Regions from separate parts of the Microbispora sp. CL1-1 genome, predicted to be linked through region 3. Evidence: riboswitches for the same ligand, from Rfam matches in the RefSeq annotation. Region 3 holds a riboswitch; each other region holds the start of a gene.
What was found. Region 3 has a riboswitch for cyclic di-AMP ahead of HCK04_RS00755 (C40 family peptidase). Riboswitches for the same ligand answer to the same signal wherever they lie in the genome.
Positions count from the first base shown of each region.

Region 1: linked by a shared signal. The riboswitch ahead of HCK04_RS19800 (CHAP domain-containing protein) and the one ahead of HCK04_RS00755 (C40 family peptidase) in region 3 are both predicted to bind cyclic di-AMP.
Region 2: linked by a shared signal. The riboswitch ahead of HCK04_RS26755 (hypothetical protein) and the one ahead of HCK04_RS00755 (C40 family peptidase) in region 3 are both predicted to bind cyclic di-AMP.

Region 1 covers NZ_JAATEK010000016.1:135-7,834, forward strand. Annotated here, with positions in the region: partial or broken gene HCK04_RS19795 (DUF222 domain-containing protein) at 1-1,933, shown strand, start outside; cyclic di-AMP (ydaO/yuaA leader) riboswitch at 2,423-2,565, shown strand; gene HCK04_RS19800 (CHAP domain-containing protein) at 2,848-3,510, shown strand; gene HCK04_RS19805 (DUF305 domain-containing protein) at 3,785-4,444, opposite strand; gene HCK04_RS19810 (hypothetical protein) at 4,595-5,254, opposite strand; gene HCK04_RS19815 (SRPBCC domain-containing protein) at 5,598-6,392, shown strand; gene HCK04_RS19820 (PHB depolymerase family esterase) at 6,453-7,700, opposite strand, start outside.
Region 2 covers NZ_JAATEK010000026.1:90,039-97,738, reverse strand. Annotated here, with positions in the region: gene HCK04_RS26770 (TIGR03086 family metal-binding protein) at 1-312, shown strand, start outside; gene HCK04_RS26765 (DeoR/GlpR family DNA-binding transcription regulator) at 534-1,337, shown strand; gene galT (galactose-1-phosphate uridylyltransferase) at 1,516-2,574, shown strand; cyclic di-AMP (ydaO/yuaA leader) riboswitch at 2,645-2,783, shown strand; gene HCK04_RS26755 (hypothetical protein) at 2,818-3,729, shown strand; gene HCK04_RS26750 (hypothetical protein) at 3,795-4,226, opposite strand; gene HCK04_RS26745 (DinB family protein) at 4,514-5,026, shown strand; gene HCK04_RS26740 (M50 family metallopeptidase) at 5,050-6,354, opposite strand; gene HCK04_RS26735 (response regulator transcription factor) at 6,545-7,150, shown strand; gene HCK04_RS26730 (PP2C family protein-serine/threonine phosphatase) at 7,156-7,700, opposite strand, start outside.
Region 3 covers NZ_JAATEK010000001.1:158,489-166,188, reverse strand. Annotated here, with positions in the region: gene HCK04_RS00775 (AMP-dependent synthetase/ligase) at 1-547, shown strand, start outside; gene HCK04_RS00770 (SAM-dependent methyltransferase) at 854-1,687, shown strand; gene HCK04_RS00765 (glycosyltransferase family 4 protein) at 1,794-2,903, opposite strand; gene HCK04_RS00760 (hypothetical protein) at 2,997-3,905, opposite strand; gene HCK04_RS00755 (C40 family peptidase) at 4,010-4,630, opposite strand; cyclic di-AMP (ydaO/yuaA leader) riboswitch at 4,698-4,856, opposite strand; gene HCK04_RS00750 (C40 family peptidase) at 5,170-6,132, opposite strand; gene HCK04_RS00745 (NYN domain-containing protein) at 6,282-7,598, opposite strand.

The DNA.
Region 1 (7,700 bases), on a different contig from region 3:
CGCCGTGCTGGAGCAGAAGATCGTCACCGAGCTCCTCGTCGTGGTCAGCGCCGATTCCCTCCCCACCGACCCCGAAACCACCGACCCCACCGACGACAACCCACACCCCGCCGACGACACCAGCGACCCGGCCACCCAAGACACCGACCCGGCCACCCAAGACACCGCCGACCCTGCCGCCGACGACGACGTCAGCGACCACTTCGCAGACCTCGGCGACAGCGCCCCCAGCGACTACGCCCCCGACACCACCGGAACCACTGACGAGCCGAGCCAGGCCGACGACACCACCGACCACGTCGAAAACGCGCGGGATGCCGGGGGCTTCGGGGAAGGCCGGGAGGACACGGGCGATCCGACGCCCGGCGAGGCCGACGACCTCGACATCCCGGAGGAGTTCGACACTGCCGAGACCGAGGCGGATGCCGGTGCCGGGAGCGCCGACACCACTGCCGCCCCTGCGCCCGCCGACGCCGACGACGCCGTTTCCGGCGCGATGGCCGACCCCGATGCTTCGGGTGGCACCGATACCCCTGACGGCCCGGACGGGCTCGACATCGCCGAGGCTGCCCCTGCCACCGGCCCTGCCGCTGGCTCTGGCGACGCCGCGATCGGACTTCGCGATGAGGAGCCTTGTGGCTGGGGAGCCGGTGAGCGCGGGGCCGGTGAGCGGCGGCCCGGCGAGTGCGAGCCGCGCGACACCACCGCAAGCACCGCCTCTGCTGAGGGCGACCACACCGCGAATGCCGGCTCCGCCGAGGACGACGACACCGTGAGTACCAGCTCTGCCGGGAGCGACGAGACCGCGCCCGCCAAGGGCGATGGGTGGGATCGCGGTGCGGCCCGGTCTGGAGCAACCCATGTCCGGCGGGGTGTGTCAGCATGGCCTGCTCATGGTGGCGGGCATTGGCACACAGCCCCTTCGCACGCTGCCCCTTCGGACACAGTCTCTTCGGACATAGCGTCTTCGGGTGCGACGGCTTCGGTCGCGACGGCTTCGGATGCGCCGCCATCGCAGGCGGCGCACTCGCAGGCAGCGCCTACGGAGGTGGCGCCTTCGGAGGCGGCGTGGCCGGACCCTCCGCCCGAGGACGCCTCCGCACGTCACACCCACGCCGGGCCTGGGCCTGCGGGGGACTGCCGGCATGGCCACAGCACGTGCCGGTGCGACGGCCAGGGCGCGTGCCGGTGCTGCGGCGAGGCGCGGTGCTCGCGTGCGACGCAGGCGTCGGGGACATCGGGACCGTCGGGAGCGACGCCCGGCGGGCCCGGACCGGAGCGGGAGACACCACCCGGATGGGCATCGGAAACGGCACCGGGAGCCGGGCGAGCGACACCGGAGACGGCGCAGGAGGCATCGCAAGGAGCCGCACAGGGGGCATCGCGGGGGGCGGCGCAAGGTGGGTCACCGGGATCTCCGGGTGCGTCGGCGGGCGCGATGCCCGGGGCGTTCTTGGGTGCGTCGTTGGGAGCGTCGGCAGGCACGCTGCTGGGGGCGTCGTTGGGGATGGCACCGGGGACAGCGCCGGGGTTGTTGCTGGCGACCGGGCAGGTGCTGCCCGTCTCCAGCGTGCATCGGCTCGCCCGGACCTCGACTCTGGTGCGGATCGTCATGAACGCCGAGGGACAGGTGCTGGACATGGGGCGCAAGGTCCGTCTGGCGACTCCTGCCCAGCGGCGGGCCATCTTCGCCCGGTATGCCACGTGCTGGGTCGACGGCTGCCCGCTCCCGGCGACCATGTGCCAGATCGACCACGCCGACAACTGGAGCACCGGCGGGCTCACGGACCTGAAGCTGCTGGGCCCGGCGTGCCAGTTCCACAACCGCGACCGCTACCAGCACCCCGAGCGCTACACCCGCCGCAAAGTCGGCGAAGACCGCTGGGCCTTCACCTACCACCGCCTCGGACAAGCCCGACGACTACACGAGTAAGGCGGGAGGCAGGCGGTGGAGGACCCACAGGCCGGCCCAGGCGACGCACGGACCGGCCCCGGAGGCTGCGGGCGTGAGGCGTGAGGCGTGAGGCGGGAGCGTGGGCGATGCGCAGGGCAGGCCCAGGCTGACGCGCGGACAGACCCGGCGACTACGCGAGCGAGGGGAGCGCCAAGACAGCCGGAAGCCCTCGACCGCGTCGGCACTCGGCCCAGCAGACCCCGCGCCGGCAGACACGCGCGAGCAGGCCCGCGCTGGCAGAGCCGCGCCGGCAGACCCCGCGCCGGCAGACCCGCGCTGGCAGAGCCGCGCCGTACGGCGTGGTGTGGCGCATCTCACCGCGGGCGGCCCGCGACCGTGAGGACCTGCGGAAGCAGGGAACGGCGACAGCCGGGATGATCCCCTTTACAGGCCATTTGGCCGTGTCTTACTTGTTATCTACTAAGCTTCCCGTGTGTCTCGCCGGTGAGCGGTCCTCAACCCGAGGACGACCGGCGACCGCCGAATCCCGGAAGTCATCGATCCCGGGAACCGGGGACCCACGTCTCTTGGGGTGAATCCGGACCATCCGGTAGGGCTACTCCTGGCCCGAACCCGTCAGCTAACCCGGTAGGCGGCCAAGGAGAGGAGAGCGTGGAGTGTCGGCTCCACCTGCCCACCCGGTCCGCGTCGTGTCGCCGGACCACCTGCCCGCCCTGGAACGTCTCCAGGCTTCCGGGGTGATGGCGCGCCCGTGACGGGCTGCCACATCTCCCGTTTCTGATTCCGCCCCGCCGTGGCGTGTCCCCGGACGGTCATGCCGTCATGCCGCACGCCCGCGGGCCGGTTCGTCATGTCTCGAAGCGCGCCATGAGGAGCCCCCGATTTCCACCGATCCGATAGCTCGACAGCTGCTCGACGCCGTACGCCCCGAGCTGGGCTACCGCGAACGAGCCGGGAAACACACCAAGTTCGGCGAGTGGTACGCCGAAAACGTCGCCAAGGACCCCGACTTCAAGGCCGCCCCGTGGTGCGACATGTTCGTCTCCTGGGCGGCCGACCGGGCCGGGGTGCAGGACCATGTCGGCGAGTTCGCGCTGACCACGCGGCACGCCAAGTGGTTCGAGAAGCACCACGCCTGGAGCGACAAGCCCGAGCCGGGCGCCGTGGTCTTCTTCGCCTGGTCAGGGTCCAAGAAGATCCGCGACATCGACCACGTCGGCATCGTCGAGAAGGTCGTCGGCCGGAAGGTCCACACGATCGAGGGCAACGTCGACGGCGTGTGGCTGAAGCGCAAGGTCCGCGACACGAGCACGATCGTCGGGTACGGCCTGCCGCGCAAGGTCAAGGTGACGCCGAAGACGCCGGTGACGATCCAGCCCATGGCGGCCGTGAACGCGAGCGTCCAGAGCGCCGCTGCGCCCGCCACCAGGAACATGGCGGCCACGCAGGGGAAGCCGCTCGACATCGTGTGGTCGCCGGGCGACGCCGTCCTGTCGGCCGGTCTGCTGTTCGCGGTGGTCTCCACCGCCGTGACCGGGATACGGGTCAAGACCGCGGCGGCGTCGTCCGACGGACGGCACCGCAAGCGCGGGTGACCTCCCCCTTCCGGATCTCCCGCCGCTCATAGGGACTCCAGCCCGGGCCTTGGGACCTCCGGCCCGGCCCTGGCGATCTCCGGCCCGATCAGGGGAACCTCCGGCCGGTCCGAAACGGCCAGGGCTTCGAACGCCATACTCGACGGCGCCACGCTCGTCGGCGACGTGTTCGACGGCGCCGTGCTCGCCGCTTCCGCCGTGGCGACTGCCACGGCGAGCACGGCGCCGGTCCGGGCCGTCACGGTGCCCTGACCCGGCATGCTGACCCGGCAGGTCAACCAGGCAGGCCGCTCAGCATGCTCTTCATCTCCTTGATCTCGGCCGACTGGCTGGAGATGATCGACTCCGCCAGCCTACGCGCCGGCTCGTAGCTTCCGCCGCTCAGCTCGTCGCGCGCCATGGTGACGGCGCCTTCGTGGTGCCGGATCATCATCGTGAGGAAGGCCCGGTCGAAGTCCCGTCCGGACAGCCCTTCGAGACGCCGCATGTCCTCGGGGGACATCATCCCGGGCATGGCGTGATGCGTCGGCGCCGGGCTCTCCCCGGGCACCTGTTCGCCCCAGGTCGTGAGCCAGCCGCTCATCGTCCGGATCTCGGGAGCCTGCGTGGCCTCGATCCGCCGGGCGAGCCGCGCGACCCGGGCGTCCGCCGCCCGGTCTTCGGCCAGTCGCCCCATCTCCACCGCCTGCTGATGATGGGGGATCATCATCCGGGCGAACATGACGTCCTGGTCGTTGTGGTCGGCCGTCGTTGTCGGCGGCGTTGTCGGCGGCGTTGTCGGCGTCGGCGTCGGCGTCGGCGTCGGGTCGCTGGGCGCGGTGGGCACACCGGGTGAGGAAGGCGTCGCGGCCGAGGCGGCGGTGCCGTACGCGCCGCCCGTGCCGGCCAGCAGACCGGCTGTCAGCAGGGCGACCGGCAGGACACGTCCGTTCATCGGCCAACACCTCCGTACGTCCCGGCGGCTGGTCGAGGACCGGCGCCGCCCCGCCCGCGGTGCCGGCGGCGGCGCCACCCCCGGTGCGCCGTCGCCGCACGAACCGTGTGGCGAACCTGGTCCTCCTGTCGTACCCGTGGAACGTTCCCGTCAGCCGTTGAACGTGATCCTGAACCGGTAGTTGTCGCCGTAGGTCGAGCCGCGGATGGTGAACGCCGCGCTCCCCGAGCTCACCCGGCCCGAGACCGTGGCCCCGGCGTTGACGGCGTAGAGGAAACGAGACGTGCCGAGATCGCGGCAGGGGACGATGGTCTTCTCGCCGTAGAAATGGTTGAACGTGGCCCCTTCGGCGCGGTGGCTGTCGACCAGCTTGCCGGACCAGGAGGTGCCCGATCGGCTGGTGACCCAGTAGCCCAGCAGGAGTTTCGGGTCGCGTACGTTACCGCCGAGATCGCGGGCCGACGCGGTGACAACGTGGGCGGAGCCGAACTGGAAGGATCCGAGCGCTCCGATGTCGCCCACATAGAACTCCCAGTAGAAGGGGTTGCGTTCGACCCTGCCCGCGGCGGACTTGCGTGGACCGGTGACGAATTTCGCGGCCGCCTTGTATCGGCTGGTGCCGACGAACCGGTGCTCGCCCCAGAGGGGACCTCCGCAGTAGTCGTAGACGTCGACCACCACGGTGGCGGTGCCACGATAGATCCGCAGGGCGGACTGTGCGCCGGCCGCCGGGCCGGACGGGACCACCGCCCCGAGGACCGCGGTCACCGAGACCGCTGCCGCCGCTAATCGGAATTTCCGTGTCTTCATGAGAAATCCCCTCCTTGTCGTGCCGTCGATCCGGAACTCCTCCACGGGCCGGCGGGAACCTCACCGTAAAAGACCGCCGTGGTCTTACCAATGACGTGTGCATACACGGTTGGTAACGCCTTGTGTCGATCCGAAAGTGGCGGCGACATAAATGACGGAGGAGAGTAATGACGGACTGATTCCGGGGCGCGACATACATATCGACCACCGGTCTGTTGCCCTATTCACCCCCATTTGTGGAGCGTTGCGCTCCTGTCCCTGATCATCGGGCGAGGTTGACATGCAGCCGTACGGCTGCCTATCGTTCATGCAGCCAAAGGGCTGCATGTCCGGGATGGGGAAGATGGACGAAGTGTTCAAGGCGCTGGCCGACGCCAGCCGCCGCAGGTTGCTGGACAGCCTGAACGCCCGCAACGGCCAGACGCTGCGCGAACTGTGCGCGGGGCTGGACATGGCGCGGCAGTCGGTCAGCAAGCACCTGGCGGTGCTGGAGGCGGCGAACCTCGTGACCACGGTGTGGCGTGGCCGGGAGAAGCTGCACTACCTCAACGCCGTGCCCATCAACGCCATCGCGGACCGCTGGATGAGCAGGTTCGACCGCGAGCGGGCCCGTGCTCTCGCCGATCTCAAGAACGCATTGGAGCAGGAGCCGATGAGCAACCCCGAGTTCGTCTACACCACCTACATCAAGACCACGCCCGAGCGGCTGTGGCAGGCACTCACCGACCCCGGCTTCACTCGGCGCTACTGGGGACTGTCCTTCGACACCGACTGGCAGACGGGGGCGCCGATGACCTGGCACCAGGGCGGTGTGGCGATCACCGATCCCGAGCAGGTGGTCGTCGAGTCCGACCCCGGCCGCAGGCTCTCCTACACCTGGCACTCCCTCACCCCCGAGTGGGCCGAGGCGGTCGGCCTGGGGGAGGACGTGCTCGCCAAGCTGAAGGGGGAGCGCAGGTCGCGGGTGACGTTCGAGATCGAGCAGATGGGGGAGACGGTCAAGCTGACGGTCGTCCACGACGGCTTCGAACCCGGCAGCACCCTGCGCGAGATGGTCGCCGGGGGCTGGCCCCAGGTGCTGTCCGCGCTCAAGACCCTGCTGGAGACGGGTGAGCCCCTGCCGGCCGTGAGCGTGTGACGCGTGGGCCGCGCCCCGGGCCCCGGCCTATCGGGGAGCGGGGCCCGGGGCGCGGCAGGTTCAGCACTGGCCGTCGGCGAGCACCCAGTAGTCCGGGCCGGTCTGGCGCAGCGCGTGCGTGGTGAAGGTGTTCCACAGGCCCATCGCGTCGTTCGACCCCTTGGCATAGGTGTAGCCGCCCGACTGGTACGCCCGCCCGGCGGTGGTGTGGGCGTAGTTGCTGGCCCGTACGCACGTGCCCGGCGGCGTGGCACTCGGCGAAGGGCTCGGCGAAGGACTCGGCGAAGGGCTGGGCGAAGGACCGGCGCTGGGGGACGGGCTGGGCGTGGCGCTCGGCGAGGGGCTGGGCTGCGCGCCGCCGTCAAGGCCGAAGAAACGGGCGTCGTGGTAGGCCGAGCAGATCGTGTCGAGGAAGTACGCCGCGGTGGCCCCGCACTGGTCGGCCGCGCCGCCCGGATCGACCGGCAGGCCGTGGCCCATGCCGCTGATCTCGTAGAGGCGCACGTCGTCGTCGCCGTACACCTTGAGGGTCGTGCCACCGGTGAGCGACCTGGTGGAGGCCGGAGTCTGGGAGACGCCCCGCACGTTCGTCCACTGGTCGCGCAGCTGGGCGCCGTTGGCGGGCACGACCGTGTAGTCGGACTGGCCCTGCCAGACGGCCACTCGCGGGTACGGCCCGGAGTAGCCCGGATAGGCGTTCCGCACCAGGTCACCCCACTGCTGCGGGGTCCTGCTCGTCGGGCCGTACTGGCAGCCGGACGCCTCGAGCAGGCTGCTCGCGCAGCGGTAGGCCAGGCCGGCCCCGATCGATCCGGCGGCGAAGACGTCCGGGTACGTCGCCAGCATGACGGCGGACATCGCCCCGCCCGCCGACAGCCCGGACACGTAGACCCGCGCGGGGTCGGTCCCGTAGTTGGCGACCGCGTACGCCACCATGGCGCGGATGGACGCGGCCTCGCCCTGCCCTCTCGTGGTGTCGCCGGTCTGGAACCAGTTGAAGCAGCTCGACGAGTTGTTGGAGCTGGAGGTCTGCGGCAGCACCAGGGCGAAGCCCCACTGGTCGGCGTACTTGCGCCACCCCGAGTCGGCGAAGTAGCCGCTCGCGTTCTGCGTGCAGCCGTGCAGCAGGACGACGAGCGGACGGCCTGCGGGCAGGTTGTCAGGGCGGTAGGCGTACATCGCCAGGTTGCCGGGGTTGGATCCGAAGGAGCCGACCTGCGTCAGCGAGGCGGCCCGCGCGGGCGGGGGGATCAGGGCCGTGCCGAGCAGGCCGGCGAGGACGAGCAGGAGGGTCGTGAGGGCGAGGGC
Region 2 (7,700 bases), on a different contig from region 3:
CAGGGAGCGGTCCAGGCGGTGTACGCCGAGGGCGCCCTGACCAGCGTGGCCCACCTGTCCTTCGGCGACGTGCTGGGCGAGGAGTACATCACCGAGCTGTTCGCGGACGCGCTGATCCACACCTGGGATCTGGCACGTGCCATCGGCGGGCCGGAACGGCTCGACCCCGAGCTCGTCGCCTCATGCTCGGAGTGGTTCGAGAAAGCACGGGAGGACTACCGCGAGGCGGGAGTGTTCGGGGACGAGCAGGGCGTCCCGGCCGACGCCGACCAGCAGACCCACCTGCTCGCCGCCTGGGGCAGGAACCCCTAAAGAGTGCCTATCGGCCGGTGGGCCGCTTGCCGTGGTTGGCCTTCTTCTTCTTGCGTGCCTTCGACTTGCGTGCGCGTCTGCCCATGACGACCGCCTTCCGTCGAGTACGGCTTTCGCCCACTGTCCTCCCTGGGACCACGGGCGGCAAGAGGCGTACCCCAACTCAACATGTCTCCACGTTCGTGAGGCATAATTTGTTTGAATCTGTAGAGGAGTGGTGGATGCTGGCCCAGCAACGGCAGCAGGCGATCCTTGAGAGGGTACGCAGGACCGGCGGGGTGCGCGTCGCGCAGCTCGTACGCGACCTCGGGGTCTCGGACATGACGATCCGCCGCGACCTGGAGGTCCTCGCGGAACGCGGCCTGATCGTCAAGGTGCACGGCGGGGCGACCGCCACCGGCACGGGCTCGACGGAGGAGCCGGGCTTCGCGGCCAAGTCGGTGCGGCAGCAGGCCGAGAAGGAGGCCATCGCCCGCAGGGCCGCCCTGCTCGTGCGGCCGGGCAGCTCCGTAGCGCTCTCGGCCGGCACCACGACCTGGACACTGGCCCACCATCTGGTGGACGTGCCCGAGCTGACCGTGATCACCAACTCGGTGCAGGTGGCCGACGTCTTCCACCGCGCGGGACGGCCCGACCAGACCGTGGTGCTGGTGGGAGGCGTGCGCACGCCCTCCGACGCGCTGGTCGGCCCGGTGGCCGTGGCGGCCGTCCGCTCCCTGAACGTCGACACGCTCATGCTGGGCGTGCACGGCATGAGCGTCCGGGCCGGTTACACCACGCCCAACCTGCTGGAGGCGGAGACCGACCGCGCCCTCATCGCGGCCGCCCAGCAGCTCGTGGTCCTGGCCGACCACACCAAGTGGGGGACGATCGGCTTCAGCACGATCGCCGCCCTCGACGAGGCCGGCGTGGTCGTGAGCGACGTCGGCCTGCCGGAGGAGGCACGCGACGCGCTGTCGGAGCACGCCGGCGAGCTCCTCCTCGTCGATCCGTCCGGGGAGACCGAGCTGGAGACCGCGCTGTGACGCCGGCCCGCCGCACGTCCTCCGACGCCTGTAGTAAACCCGGTGCATCCCCCGGCCTCCGCGCGCCCGCCGTGTCCCCCTTTCGCAAACCCGCACCGACCCCCTTGTAAGCCCGCTCCGACCCGGGACACCGCACTGTGAAAGCCGGAGATCGCACCGTGAAGCTGGAGACCGCTCTGTGAAGCGCACCATCACCCATCTCGCCGACGGCCGTGAGCTGATCTACTTCGACCGGCGCGACGACGCCGACCACAGCGCCATCGACACCAGGGACCTGCCGCCGCGCCCGCTCGCCTCCGAGCTGCGCTACGACCCCCTGATGGACGAGTGGGTGGCCGTCGCCCGGCATCGCCAGACACGCACACACCTGCCGTCGGCGGAGGAGTGCCCGCTCTGCCCGGGTCATCCCGGCTCGGAGATCCCCTCGCCGTACGAGGTGGCGGTGTTCGAGAACCGCTTCCCGTCGTTCAGCTTCAACACGGGCTCGTACGAGCAGGTGGGCGGGCTGAGCGAGGTGCGTCCGGGGATCGGGCGCTGCGAGGTCGTCTGCTTCACCTCCGACCACAACGCGTCGTTCAGCTCGCTGAGCGACGAGCAGGCCGAGCTGGTCGTCGAGGCGTGGGCCGACCGTACGGCCGAGCTGTCCTCGCTGCCCGGCGTGGAGCAGGTCTTCTGCTTCGAGAACCGCGGCGCCGAGATCGGCATCACGCTGCCGCACCCGCACGGGCAGATCTACGCCTATCCGTACGTCACGCCGCGCACCCGGCAGATGCTGAACGCCGCCGCCCGTCATCAGGGCGGCAACCTGTTCGCGGATGTCCTGGCCGCCGAGCGGAAGGGCCCCCGGGTGGTGGCCGCCAACGAGCACTGGACGGCCTTCGTGCCCGCCGCCGCGCGCTACCCGTTCGAGGTGCACGTCTACCCGCACCGCCAGGTGCCCGACATCCCGGCGCTGTCGCCGGAGGAGCGAGCCGCGTTCGCGCCGCTCTACATCGAGGTGCTGCGCCGCCTGGACGGGCTGTTCGGCGCCGTCATGCCGTACGTCGCGGCCTGGCACCAGGCTCCTGTCACCTACCGGCGCGACCTCGCCTACCTTCACCTGCAGCTTTTCACGATCCGGCGGGCGCCCAACAAGCTCAAGTATCTGGCCGGATCGGAGTCGGCCATGGGCGCGTTCGTCAACGACGTGCTGCCCGAGGAGGCCGCCCGGATGCTTCGCGAGGCGATAACGGCCTGATCTCCGATTGATTGCGGCTTTGGTGGCAGCGACGGTTTCTTTACCACTAGTATCCCTGACACCGGCCGTCACAACCGGTACGCCTAATCCCGGGCGCCCCGCCCGGGAACCGGGGACCCAATCACGCACCTGGGGTCAAGGCAGTCGCCTGCCCGGGCTCCTCCAGCCCGAACCCGTCAGCTAACCCGGTCGGCAGATGGAGAGGAGTGGGCTCTGCCCCGCGCATTCCCCCTGGCTGTCGGCGTGCTCGCCTCCGCCGTCCTCGTGTTCGGTACGGCGGCGCCGGGCGTCGCCGAGCCCAAACCGACGGAGAAACAGCTCAAGAAGGAGCTGTCGGACCTGCGGCAGAAGGTCAACCGGCTGATCGCCGACTACAACGCCAAGCGTGTCGCCCTCGCCAAGGCCCGTGAGGAGGAGAAGGCGGCTCGCGACCGGCTGGCCAGGGCCCAGGCCGACTACCAGGCCGCCAGCGACGCCGTACGGCAGATGGCCGGGCTGCGCTACCAGACCGAAAGCGCGATGGCGCTGCCCGACATGAACACCGCCGCGCTCAACTACCAGCTCAAAGAGGAACAGGCCGCCCGGCTCGCGCACTTCGACCGGGTCCGCGACGCCCGGCAGCAGGCCGCGGACGCCGCCAAGACGCTGACCGCGCAACTGAAGGCGCAGGCCGAGGCGGTCGCCGTACAGCGCAAGGACGCCGAGGACCTCATCGACGAGATCAAGGACAAGCTCGACGCGCTGATCCCGATCGCGCCGGGAAAGCTCCCGGGTGGGTCGTGGGCACCGGAGCTGCCCAGCGGTGCCGACAACATCACGCCCCGGATGAGGTTCATGCGCACCGAGGTCGAAAACCACTTCAGCCTGCGGTTCCCGGTGGGCTGCTACCGGGCGGAGAACAGCGGCGAGCATCCTCTCGGGCGCGCCTGCGACTTCATGATGAGCTCGGGCGGCGCCATGCCCTCCCCCGAGATGAAGGCGCTCGGCGACAGCCTGGCCGACTGGGCCATCAAGAACGGCCCCAAGCTCGGCGTCATGTACGTGATCTGGCAGCAGCGCATCTACAACCTCGGCCGTCCCGGCTGGCGGCTCATGTCCGACCGCGGCGGAATCACCGCAAACCACTACGACCACGTACACATCTCGATGTACTGACCTGCCAGGGCACTCGCGGGGTGGGCCGGCCACCTCGGCGAGCGAGGCGGCCGGCCCGCTCCGGGTCAGGCCGGGATCTGCTTCTCGTGCCAGGTGTAGTAGAGGTAGGTGCTGCCGGGCCCGGTCAGCGTGCCGTAGACCTGCCAGAAGGTGTTGGTGCCGGGCGAGAAGCGGAAGATCTTGTCCCCGGGCCTGTCGTCCACGATGACCTGCTGTGACCCCGTGGGCCCGATCCGGACCTCGATCGTGAACGTCTCGTTGTCGGGGATGTCGAGGCAGACCTCGTGCGTGTACGCCGTCGGACCGGCGATGTTGTAGAGGCGATTGTCCACCGCCGGCGACTCGACGTTGGTGGGGACGTATTTGTTGACGACGTAGGTGTACCCGCCCGTGGAGCAGTCCACTGCGGAGGTGTCCGCGAGCGCGGGGCCGGCGCCGGTGAGCGTGACGCCGAGAACGCCGGCGGCGACGGTGAGAACGGAGATGGTGCGCTTCATGCCTCTCCTCATCCGTACGGTGTGACGCTTCAACCAAGTAGTTGAAGGCTGAACTGATTTTGATCACATTCGCCACAATTACACAAGTCTGATCAATTACCTGTCCGAATCCGAGTCAAGACGGCCGGGTTCGGCCTCCCGTCGGGTGCAGGCCCGGCGTGCGGCCCGGCCTTCGGCTACGTCATGAACCGCGCTCAGGAGGGGGGTGCCGGGACGGGCAGAACCGCCGGGTGCCTCCGCCCGCTAATCGGGGTGACTACGCGCCGGGTCCGGGGGAGGATGCCGGGATGACCGACACACGTATCGATCCCCCCGTCGTCGCGGGAGAGCGCGAGATGCTGCGCGCCTGGCTGGACTGGCACCGTGACACCCTCGCCGTGAAGTGCCGGGGCCTCACCGAGGAGCAGTTGCGGCTGCGCTCGGTGCCGCCCTCCAGCATGTCGCTGCTCGGCCTCGTACGGCACATGGCCGACGTCGAGCGGGCCTGGTTCCGGAGGCGGCTGAACGGCGAGGATCTTGGCGGCATCTACTTCAGTGCCGACGACCCGGACGGCGAGTTCGACAATGTGGACACCGCGTCGGCCGAGGAGGCCTTCGCGACCTGGCAGGCGGAGATCGAGCAGGCGCGGGCGGCCGAGGAGGCCTGCGCCGACCTGGACGCCATGACGAAGGCGTCCACTCGTGACGGCGTCCACTACTCGCTGCGGTGGATCATGTGCCACATGATCGAGGAGTACGCCCGCCACAACGGCCACGCCGATCTGCTGCGCGAGCGCGTCGACGGCGTGACGGGCGAGTAGCCCCCGACGGCGAGTGGCCTCCCTCAGCCGGACAGGCGGACCGGGTTGACGAGGTCGGCGTAGATGAGCAGGCCGCCCATGACGACCAGCAGGGCCGCCATGACGTACGTCAGCGGGAGCGCCTTGGCCACGTCCACATAACCGGGGACGGGCCTGCGGCGCACCCGCGCGAACGCCCGCTTGACGCCCTCCCAGAGCCCGCCGGCGATATGGCCGCCGTCCAGCGGCAGCAGCGGGATCAGGTTGAACATGCCCACGGCGAGGTTCAGCCCGGCGAGCAGGTTGATGAAGATTTCGATCTTGTTCTCGACCGAGAGGTCGGAGGCGGCGATCTCACCGCCGATGCGGCCCGCCCCGACGATGCCGATCGGCCCGTTCGGGTCGCGCTTCTCCCCCGAGAACGCGGCGTTCCACACGCCGACCATCTTCTTGGGGATGTTGACCATAGCGACGGCGGTGCGCTCGGTCAGCTCCCACATCTGCCCGACGACATAACCGGGGCCCTTCTTCACCACGACGGTGGTCGGGCTCACTCCCAGGAAGCCGACGTTCTTCTCGATCTTGTCCGGGTCGGTGAGCGAGGGCATGTCCTGCGCGATCAGGTCGACCTGGAGGTCGGTCCGCTGCCCGCCCCGCTCGATGCCGAGCGTGGTCACCCCCGCGCCGTGCTCCCGGATCAGGCGCTGCGCGGCCTCCCAGTCGGTGACCGGCGTGCCGCCGATGGCGACGATGTGGTCTCCGGGCCGCAGACCGGCCTTGGCGGCGGGCGTCAGCGGGTCGCTGTCGCGGCAGTCCCGGTGGTCCGCCTCGGCCGCCGGGATGGCGCACTTGGACACCGAGGCCACGACGGGGGTCAGCTCACGGACGCCGAAGCCCATCATCACGACCGCGAACAGCACGAACGCGAGCACGAAGTTCATCGCCGGGCCGCCGGTCATGATGATGACCTTCTGCCACCAGGGCTTGCGGTAGAAGACCCGGCCCTCGTCGCCCGGCCGGATCTCCTCGGACGCGACCGCCCGCGCGTTCTCGATCAGGCCCTGCCAGGGACCGGTGGAGACGCTGCGCAGCTTGCCGGGCTCGTCGGACGCACGCGGCGGCAGCATGCCGATCATGCGGATGTAGCCGCCGAGCGGCACCCACTTCACGCCGTATTCGGTCTCGCCCCGCTTGCGCGACCACATGGTGGGCCCGAAGCCGACCATGTACTGGGTCACGCGTACGCCGAAGAGCTTGGCGGGCACGAGGTGCCCGATCTCGTGAAGGGCGATCGAGACCAGCAGACCGACGAAGAGGATCACGAATCCGGCCGCGAAGAGCCAGCTCATCAGCGCGTACCCCCGAATCGGAGAAGGTGCTCTGGCAGACGAAGCACCCTTCGAGCGTAGCCCACCCGCACGAGGGCGAAGACTTTTCCGGCGCCGGTTCGGCTTGCCCGTGTGTGACCGGTTGGGGACACTTCGTTGACAGTACGCAGTTGGGCGATCACCCTGTGAAAGACGTCAAGAGGGGAGCATCTTGATCCGGATCCTGGTGGCCGAACACCTTCCGTTGGTGCGGCGCGGCCTGGTCGCGTCCCTCGATGGGGAGGACGACCTGCGGGTGGTCGCGGACGTCGGGTCGGGCGAGGACATCGTGCCCGCGGCACTCGACGTACGGCCGGACGCCGCCGTGGTCGACGCCGACCTCCCCGGGGTGGACGGGCTCACGGCCGCCGCGCGGCTGGGAGAGAAGGCCCCGCGCTGCCGCGTGATGCTGCTGTCGGCGCAGCCCAGCCCGGGGCACATCAAGCGGGCCTTCGCGGCGGGCGTCCTCGGCTACCTGGGCATCGAGGTGGCCCCCGAGCATCTGGCCGACGGCATCCGCCGGATGGTCGCCGGACGCCGGGTCGTCGACTCCGAGCTCGCCGTCGCCGCGCTGGAGGCCGCCGACTGCCCGCTGACGCCGAGGGAGCACGAGGTGCTGCGGCTCGCGGCGGGCGGCGGGCGCTCGAAGGACATCGCGGCCGAGCTGGGCCTGTCCGTCGGCACCGTGCGCAACCACCTGTCGCGCATCCTCGTCAAGACCGGAGCGCGCAACCGCGTCGACGCCATACGGATCGCCACCGACTCCGGCTGGCTGTAGGCGGCTCAGGGGCGCCAGATCAGGACGAGCGCGCAGTCGTCGTTGTGGCCGGAGGACATCGCCTGCACGAGCTGCCGGGCCTTGTCGCGGAATCCCGACGGCAGCAGCCGCTCGGCCTCGCCGAGCAACCGGTCGAGCCCGGCGTCGATGTCCCTGCCCGGCTGCTCGATCAGCCCGTCGGTGAACAGCATGAGCGCGTCGCCCTTGCGCAGCACGCCGCTGTCGGTCTCGCAGGCGAGATCGGGCACCACGCCGAGCACGACGCCCTTCGCCGTGGAGACCCGCCACGTGCCCGACCCGGAGTCGAACCGGACCACGGGCGGGTGCCCCGCCGAGGTGATCGTGTACTCCCCCGTGGACAGGTCGAGCTCCAGGTGCACGGCCGTGACGAACCCCTCGTCGCCGAGCTGGCGGTGCAGGTAGGAGTTGCACGCCGCGAGGAAGTCGTCCACCGAGCCGAGCAGGCCGCCGAAGGTGCCCGACAGCATGAGCGCGCGGGTTCCCGCGTCCACGCCCTTGCCGGAAACATCGACGACCGCCAGCTGAACCC
Region 3 (7,700 bases):
CCGCCACGTCTTCGACGGCTACTGGAACAACGAGCGCGCCACCAAGGAGGCGATCGACCCGGAGGGCTGGTTCCACACCGGGGACGTCGGGCAGCTCGACGAACACGGCTACCTGAGCATCACCGGCCGCAAGAAGGAGATCCTCGTCACCGCGGGCGGCAAGAACGTCGCCCCTGCGCCGCTTGAGGACGCCATCCGGGCGCACCGCCTGATCAGCCAGGTCATGGTCGTCGGCGACGGCAGGCCGTTCATCGGGGCGATCGTCACCCTCGACCACGAGGCGATGGAGCAGTGGAAGGAGGCCAACAGCCGCTCCGGCGCGTCCATGGCCGAGCTGTGCTCCGACCCGGCCGTCATCGCCGAGGTGCAGCAGGCGGTGGACGACGCCAACCGGATGGTCTCCAAGGCCGAGCAGATCAAGAAGTTCAGCATCCTCGACATCGAGCTGAGCGAGGAGAGCGGCCACGTCACGCCGAAGCAGTCGATCAAGCGACACGTCGTGGCCCGCGACTTCGCCAAGCAGATCGACGAGCTGTACGGCGACTGAGCGGCGACCTGGACACCGCGGGTGCGCCGGGCGCGCCGACGGAACTCCTGAAAGTTTCATCGGCGTCGGCGCACCCTCCGGACGGCGCGGGCCGCGGTCGCGCGAGAGGACCGGGACGGCCGGGGACATGCGGTGATCAGCCCCCTATGGGAGTGGGTCTTCTTCGCCGCCGGTGACGGACGACCTGCGGCGACGCCGCGCCGGCCCTGTTGACCACCGGAAACATCGCAGCCGTCCCGCAGCAGCGCGTTTCGCTTGGTTATGCTCCAAGCGCATCCATGATCATTGTCTGGAGAGGGGCGGGCGATGAGCGACAGAGCCGGCAGATGGAACTGGACGCACCGCGATCCCGACTACCTCCCCCCGGAGATCGACACCACGAAGCCCAGCATCGCGCGCGTGTACGACGCGTTCCTCGGCGGCAAGGACAACTTCGCGGTGGACCGCGCGGTCGCCACGGAGGGCATGCGGCACTTCCCCGACCGCGGCGAGGGCGCCCGCAACAACCGGGCCATGCTGTTCCGCGGCGTGAAGTACATGGCCGCGCAGGGCATCGACCAGTTCCTCGACATCGGCTCGGGCCTGCCCACGATGGACAACACCCACTCGGTCGCGCAGCGGATCGATCCCGCCGCGAAGGTCGTCTACGTGGACAACGACCCCATCGTGCTGGCCCACGCGCGGGCGATCCTGCAGACCGACAAGCGCACCCGCGTGATCACCGCGGACATGCGCGAGCCCGAGGTGATCCTCGGCCACCCCGAGGTCGATGGCTTCCTCGACTTCTCCCGCCCCATCGGCCTGCTGCTGGTCGCCGTGGTCCACCACCTCGCCGACGAGGAGGACCCCGACGGCCTCGTGGACACCTACAAGGCCCGCCTGGCACCCGGCAGCTACATGCAGCTCACCCACTTCTGCTCCTGCGCGCCGGAGATGCGCGAGCTGGAGGCGGTGCTGCTGCAGATGCTGGGCACCGGCCGCGCCCGCGACATGCCCGAGATCGTGCGGTTCTTCGACGGCCTCGAACTGATCGAGCCCGGCGTGGTGCACGTGCCCGAGTGGCGTCCCGAGAAGCCCGTGAGCTACCCCCTCGACCTCGGCGGCATCTGCGTCGCCGGCGGTGTGGGCCGCAAGCCCTGACCGGCCGGAACGACCTCGCGGGCGTGCCCACGAGGCGGCCGCACAGCGGGCGTGCTCCCGGCTGAGGCAGCCACACAGCGGGCCGTGCCCACCGGCTGAGGCTGCCTCACAGCAGCGCGGCGAACCGGGCCGCGACGAGGTCCCAGCGCCACTCCTCCTCGATCCAGGCCCGGCCCCGCTCGCCCATCGCGCGGGCGCGGGCGGGGTCGGCCAGCAGATCGCCCACCGCGGCGGCCACCGCCGTGTGCGACGTGCCGTCGACCACCAGGCCCGTCTCGCCGTGCCGTACGGCGTCGGGGGCGCCCCCGGAGGAGCCCGCGACCACGGGCAGCCCGGTGGCCGACGCCTCCAGATAGACGATGCCGAGGCCCTCCACGTCGAGCCCGCCGAACCTGCTGCGGCAGGGCATGGCGAACACGTCGCCCGCGTCGTAGTAGGCCGGGAGGGACGCCCAGGGCACGGACCCGGTGACGACCACCGAGCCGCGCAGGCCGGCCCCCGCCGCCGTCCGTTCCAGCGACCGCCGCAGCGGGCCGCCGCCGACCAGCAGCAGGACCGCGCCGGGAACCCGCCGCAGAACGAGCGGCCAGGCCCGCAGCAGCACGTCCTGGCCCTTGCGCGGCACCAGCCGGGAGACGCACACGACCACCGGCCGGTCGCCCAGGCCGAGGGACGCGCGGATCCGGTCGCCGCCCGCCCCCGGACGATAGAGGGTCGTGTCCACGCCGGGCGCGAGCCGTACGAGCCGGGAGGCGGGCACGACCCGGGCGATCCGGCGGCGGGTGTACTCGCCGAGATAGGTCACGATGTCGGCCCCCGCCCCGATGCGGCGCAGCAGGGCGCGCGCGCCCGGCAGGCGGGCCCACGACGCCTCGTGCCCGTGGGTGAGCATGACGATGCGGCCCGCGCCCGCGGCGCGCAGGCCGGGAGCCAGCAGCCCCAGCGGCGCCGCCGCGCCGAAGACGACGGTCGCGCCGTCCTCCACCAGCGCCGCCGCCCGTCGCGCCACCGCGCGGGTCGGCAGCATCAGCGAGGAGGGATGCCGGACCACCTCGTACGGCTGGCGGGCGTCGAACTCCTCACACCCCTTCCAGCGCGGGGCGTACACGACCACGGAGCCGGGCGGCCTGCGCACGGCGAGGCCGTGCACGAACGCCTGGATGCCGCCCGGTCTGGGCGGGAAGTCGTTCGTGACGATCAGCGTCCGCTTCGTCATCCTCACCCCCGCTGCCGGCGTGATCACGCGGTCCCCCCGCGCCGCCCGAGAACGCATTGTCGCAGTCCCGGCCGGGTCGTCGCGGTCGGACGATCAGGTCCGGGCGAGCTGCTCGCGCGACCACGACCGCCAGGCGCGGGTCAGGTCGCCGGCGGTCAGCCCGAGCTCCTCCCGCAGGGCGGCGCCGATCTCCTCGCGCAGCGCGGCGCGATAGAGGGCGACCAGCCTCGGCTCGCCGAACCGGGCCGCGATGTAGCGGCAGGCGAGCCACGCCTCCTCGTACGCCTGGGCGGGCCTGGCGGCGAAGTCGGCGGGCCCCGGCAGGCCGCCGAGCGCCGCCCTCCCGGCCGCGACGTCGGCGGCCAGCTCGGCGGCGACCGTACGGACCGGCAGCCCGCTGTCCAGGTAGCCCACGTAGTCGGCGAAGCCCTCCATGAGCCACATCGGCACCGTGCGGCGGCCGGCGGTCGCGACGTGCGTCAGCTCGTGGGTCATGACGACCAGGCGGCCGGTCGCGGACAGGCGGGCGAACGCGGCCGGCTGCACGATCACCCGGTCGCCGGTGGCGACGGCCGCCAGGCCGTCCACCTTCGCCGGCGCGGCCAGCACGGCGGCCTGCTCCTCGGTGCGCGGCACCAGGACCACCGCGCCGCCGAGCCCGCCCCAGACCCTCGTGACCGTACTGCCCGCGCGGCCGGCCAGCGCGGCGATCTCGGCGACCAGCGGCCGGGGCGACCCGACGACGACGGCGCGCTCGCCGCGGGCGACCGAGGCGCCGGTCCACATGCCGGGATGCTCGCGTACGGCGGCGCGGGCGTCGAGCCGCAGGGCGCGCAGCGGGTCGGGCGGCGCCGCGGCGGCGGGCCCGGCCAGCAGCGCGGCCAGCGCGACGGCCACGGCCGCGATCCGGCGGGGAGTGGCCCCGGCGGGTCCGGGCCGGCTCCGGCCGGCTCCGGCACGCACGCCCGGCGCGCACGCGGGCACGCCGCTCGTGACAGTCACGCCGTGCATGGTAGCCAGCGCATGTCACGGCCCCGCCCACCTCGGCGAGGTGGACGGGGCCGTAAGGACGGCGCCGGTCGAGGGGGCTTGGTGACCGGTGCCCGTCAGACGCCCGGCCGGACGGCACCCACGAAGGTGCTCCTCCGGTAGGCGTCCAGCTTGTCGATCCTGACCCGCGTGCCGCTGTGCGGGGCGTGGATCATCCTGTTGTGCCCGACGTACATGCCGACGTGGCCGCCGCCGCTGGTGAAGATGAGGTCACCGGGCTCGAAGTGCCCCCAGGACACCTTCTTCCTGACCGCGCTGCGGATGGACCACGTCGTGCGCGGCAGCCGTACGCCGGCCTTGCGCCAGGCGTACTGGACCAGGCCCGAGCAGTCGAACGCGCCCGGTCCCGTGGCTCCGTAGCGGTAGGGGTCGCCGATCTGCTTCTCGGCGGCCTTCACCGCGCGCCGGGCCCTGGCCCGCTGGAGCGAGGCCCTGCTGATCTTCCGCTTGGCGGTGTGCCTCTTGGTCCGCTTCTTCGCGGCGGCGTTGCGGGCGGCGGTCTTCGCGCTCTCCTCGGCGCCCGTCTTCGTGGCCGTCTTCGTGGCCGTCTTGGTGGCCGTCTTCGTCGCCGTGGCCGTCGTGACGACCGTGACCGTCGCCGGGTCGGCCGCCGGGTCGGCCGCCGTGCCGGCTGCCGCCGCCGGATGTGCTCCAGCGACACCTACGGATGCCGTCAACGCGGCACCACTAACGGCAATTCGGGCAAGACGGGACAGACTGGGGGTGGTAGACAGGATCTCTCCTCGAGTCTTCCGCTCACGCCTACCGGGTTAGCTGACGGGTTCGGGCGGGGAAGTCGCCCTACGGCGCGCGATGCGCCGATTCACCCCGGACCTTCGCGTGAAGGTCGGTGGTTCCCCGGCTCCGTGCCTCCTGACTGCACGGACTCGGCTGGCCATCGGCGTCGGGGGGATCCCACGGGGGAGGGTGATGAAGGACGCCGATGCCGCTGGATGACTGCGACCGGCCGGCCGGACCGGGACGCACGGCGGCGAGGCGTGCTCGCCGCGGCCCAGAAGCTACCCAGGACTCGCGGCGTTCGGCAAAGCGCTCCAGCCGGATAAAGATCGCATAACGAAGGCCGCGGAGAAGAAATCGCAGCTTACCCACACCGCGAATGCGCCAAATGTGACCCTGCCCACAATTTGCACAACAAGCGCCGATGGGGTCACATTTGCCGCGTCAGTCACAGATCGTCACGGAGACGGCGGGACCGTCAGGGGCGCACGGCTCCGATCGCGTGATACTCGGCGAGTGTGACGACTTTCACAACATCGCCGGTCTGCGGGGCATGAACGACCTTCCCGTCGCCGGCGTAGATGCCGACGTGCCCGTATCCGGCGTGCCAGAGCAGGTCGCCCGGCTGGAGGTCGTCGAGCGAGACCCGGCGGCTCGCGCCCCAGGCCCACTGCTCGTAGCTCGTCCGGGGCAGCCGGACGCCCGCCGCCGCCCACGCGGCCTGCACGAGCCCGGAGCAGTCCCAGGCGCCCGGTCCGGTGCCCCCGTAGCGGTAGGGCTTGCCGATCTGCTTGTAGGCGAACTGGAGGGCGGCCAGCGCGTTGCCGGACGCCGGCCCGTTGTAGACGACGCCGGCGCTGTTGGGGTTGCCGGGGTTGAACGTCCCGAGCGAGCGCAGCAGCTTCATCTGCTCCCGGACGAGCTTGTCGACCTTCTCCTTCTCGTCCGCCAGCTCGTCCTTGACGTCGGCGGCCTCCTTGTAGACCTGCTTGCTCTGGTTGCGGCGGTTCTTGAGGTCCTTGATGGCGCCCTCGTACGCCTTGAGCCGCCCGGCCCGCTCGGCCGACATGTGGTTGAGCGTGGCGAGGCCGCTGAGCATGGCGTCGGGGTTGGAGCTGTAGAAGACGCCGCCCCACGACCCCATGTCGCCGACCTGGTAGCTGCTGACGGCCATCGAGACCAGCCCGGAGCGTAGCTCCTCGACCCGGGCGTTCTGCTTCTTGTAGTCCTCGTTGATCGTGAGGTACTTCTGCCGGGCCTTCTTCCACTTCTCGTTGGCCGCGTTATAACGGTCCACGAGCTGGTCGGCCTGCGCGTTGAGCTTGCTCAGCTTCGCTTTCACCTGCGCGACAGTGGGCTTCGGATCCGCCTGCGCGCCCGTCATCGGAGTGAGCAGGACCACGGCGGCCAGACCGGCGGCCACCGGCACACGCCCTCGCACTGAGCCCCCTTGAGGATAAACCTCTTTGATCGACGAAACCTGCGGCGCGACTCTATCTAGGCGATCTTGAAGCTTCAACCTATTCGCAGGTATTCGCGGCAGTCGTCACCTACTGTGACGTCGCAGGTCCGGGGCGTGCGCGGGACGCGTCAACCGCGGCCGAGACGGCGCAGCAGCAGGATCGAGGGCACCGGCCGGGCACCCATGCGGCGCACCGACTCGGCCACCTCCCGGTCGGAGGAGACGACCGCGATGGCCCGCCCCGGCGGCTCCGCCCGCACCAGCGTGCGGATGAGGTCGTCGGCGATCTCCCCGGGCGCGCTGAACATCACCCGCACCCCGCGCGGCGCGGACACCTGGACGGGCCCGTTCAGCTCGGCGCCGTCGAACACGCACGTCACCTCCGCCCGCGTCTGCACGGCGAGCCCGCCGAGCCCGGTCAGCAGCCGGGCTCGCTGGTCGGCGAGGGTCAGCGACGGATAACCGGTCTTGGTCACGTTGTAACCGTCGACGATCAGATGCAGGTGAGGGATGGCCAGGAGCTGGTCGAGAAGCTGCGGGTCGTCGTTGGCCAGCGCCCGCGCGGGCACGGCCGTCACGCCCGGCTCGCCGGGCACCACCGCGTTCACGTAGTCGGCCGGCCTGCTGATCGTCGTGGGCAGGCCGAGCTCCTTGCGCAGCCCGGAGGCGGCGTCCTGGAGCGCGTCAAGCAGCACCCGCACCCGGGCGTCCTCGATGCTGCGGCCCTCGCGGGCGGCCCTGCGGCTGGCCTCGAGCTGGCGCTCGGCGTCCGCCAGGCGCTCCTTGAGCCGGCGCAGCTCGGTCTCGGCCGCGCCGTTGGCGCTGGCAGCCCTGGCACGCGCCTCGGCCGTCTCGGCCTCCAGCTCGGCCGCCCTGGTCTCGGCGGCCTTGACCCGCTCGCGGGCGTCGTGCAGCTTGCGCCGCAGGTCGGAGTTCTCCACGCGGGCGGCCTTGAGCTGCTCGCGCACCCGGTCGATCTCCTCCTTGGCGGAGGCACGCTGCGCCGCGAGCTGCTCGCGCAGCCGCGTCTCCGCCTGCTCCCGCTGGGTGCCCGCGGCGGCGGCCTGCTCAAGGTCGGTCCGCGCCTGCTCGACCAGGTCCGGCCAGCCGGGCGGGCGGGTCAGGTAGGCCGCCGCCGCGACCAGCACCGGCTCGGCCGCCGGGGGCACCGTGCCCTCGGCCAGGCTCCCCACCAGCTCGGGCCAGGCGGTCTCCACCGCCTCGGCCACCCGCTCGCGGAACTCCTTGTCGTTTTCCAGCTGGGCCGCGATCGGCGCGCTGCCAAGACGGGCGCGCTTGCGCGGGTCGAACCTGGCGATGTTGCGCAACGGCGGCGGCACGGCCGCGGCGGGCATCGAGCCCAGCACCTGCGCGGCGACCTCCACCACGTGTAAACGGACCTGCTCGGGCAACGGACGAGACAGGCCTTCTCCGGCTGAACTCATCTCGTCGCTCCTCGGCCGTGTCCTACAGATCTTCTGCCCACTGGGGTCGCCCCGGCGGCGCCTCGCGGTGCTGTCGCCCCCGAATGCGAGAACGTCCCGATA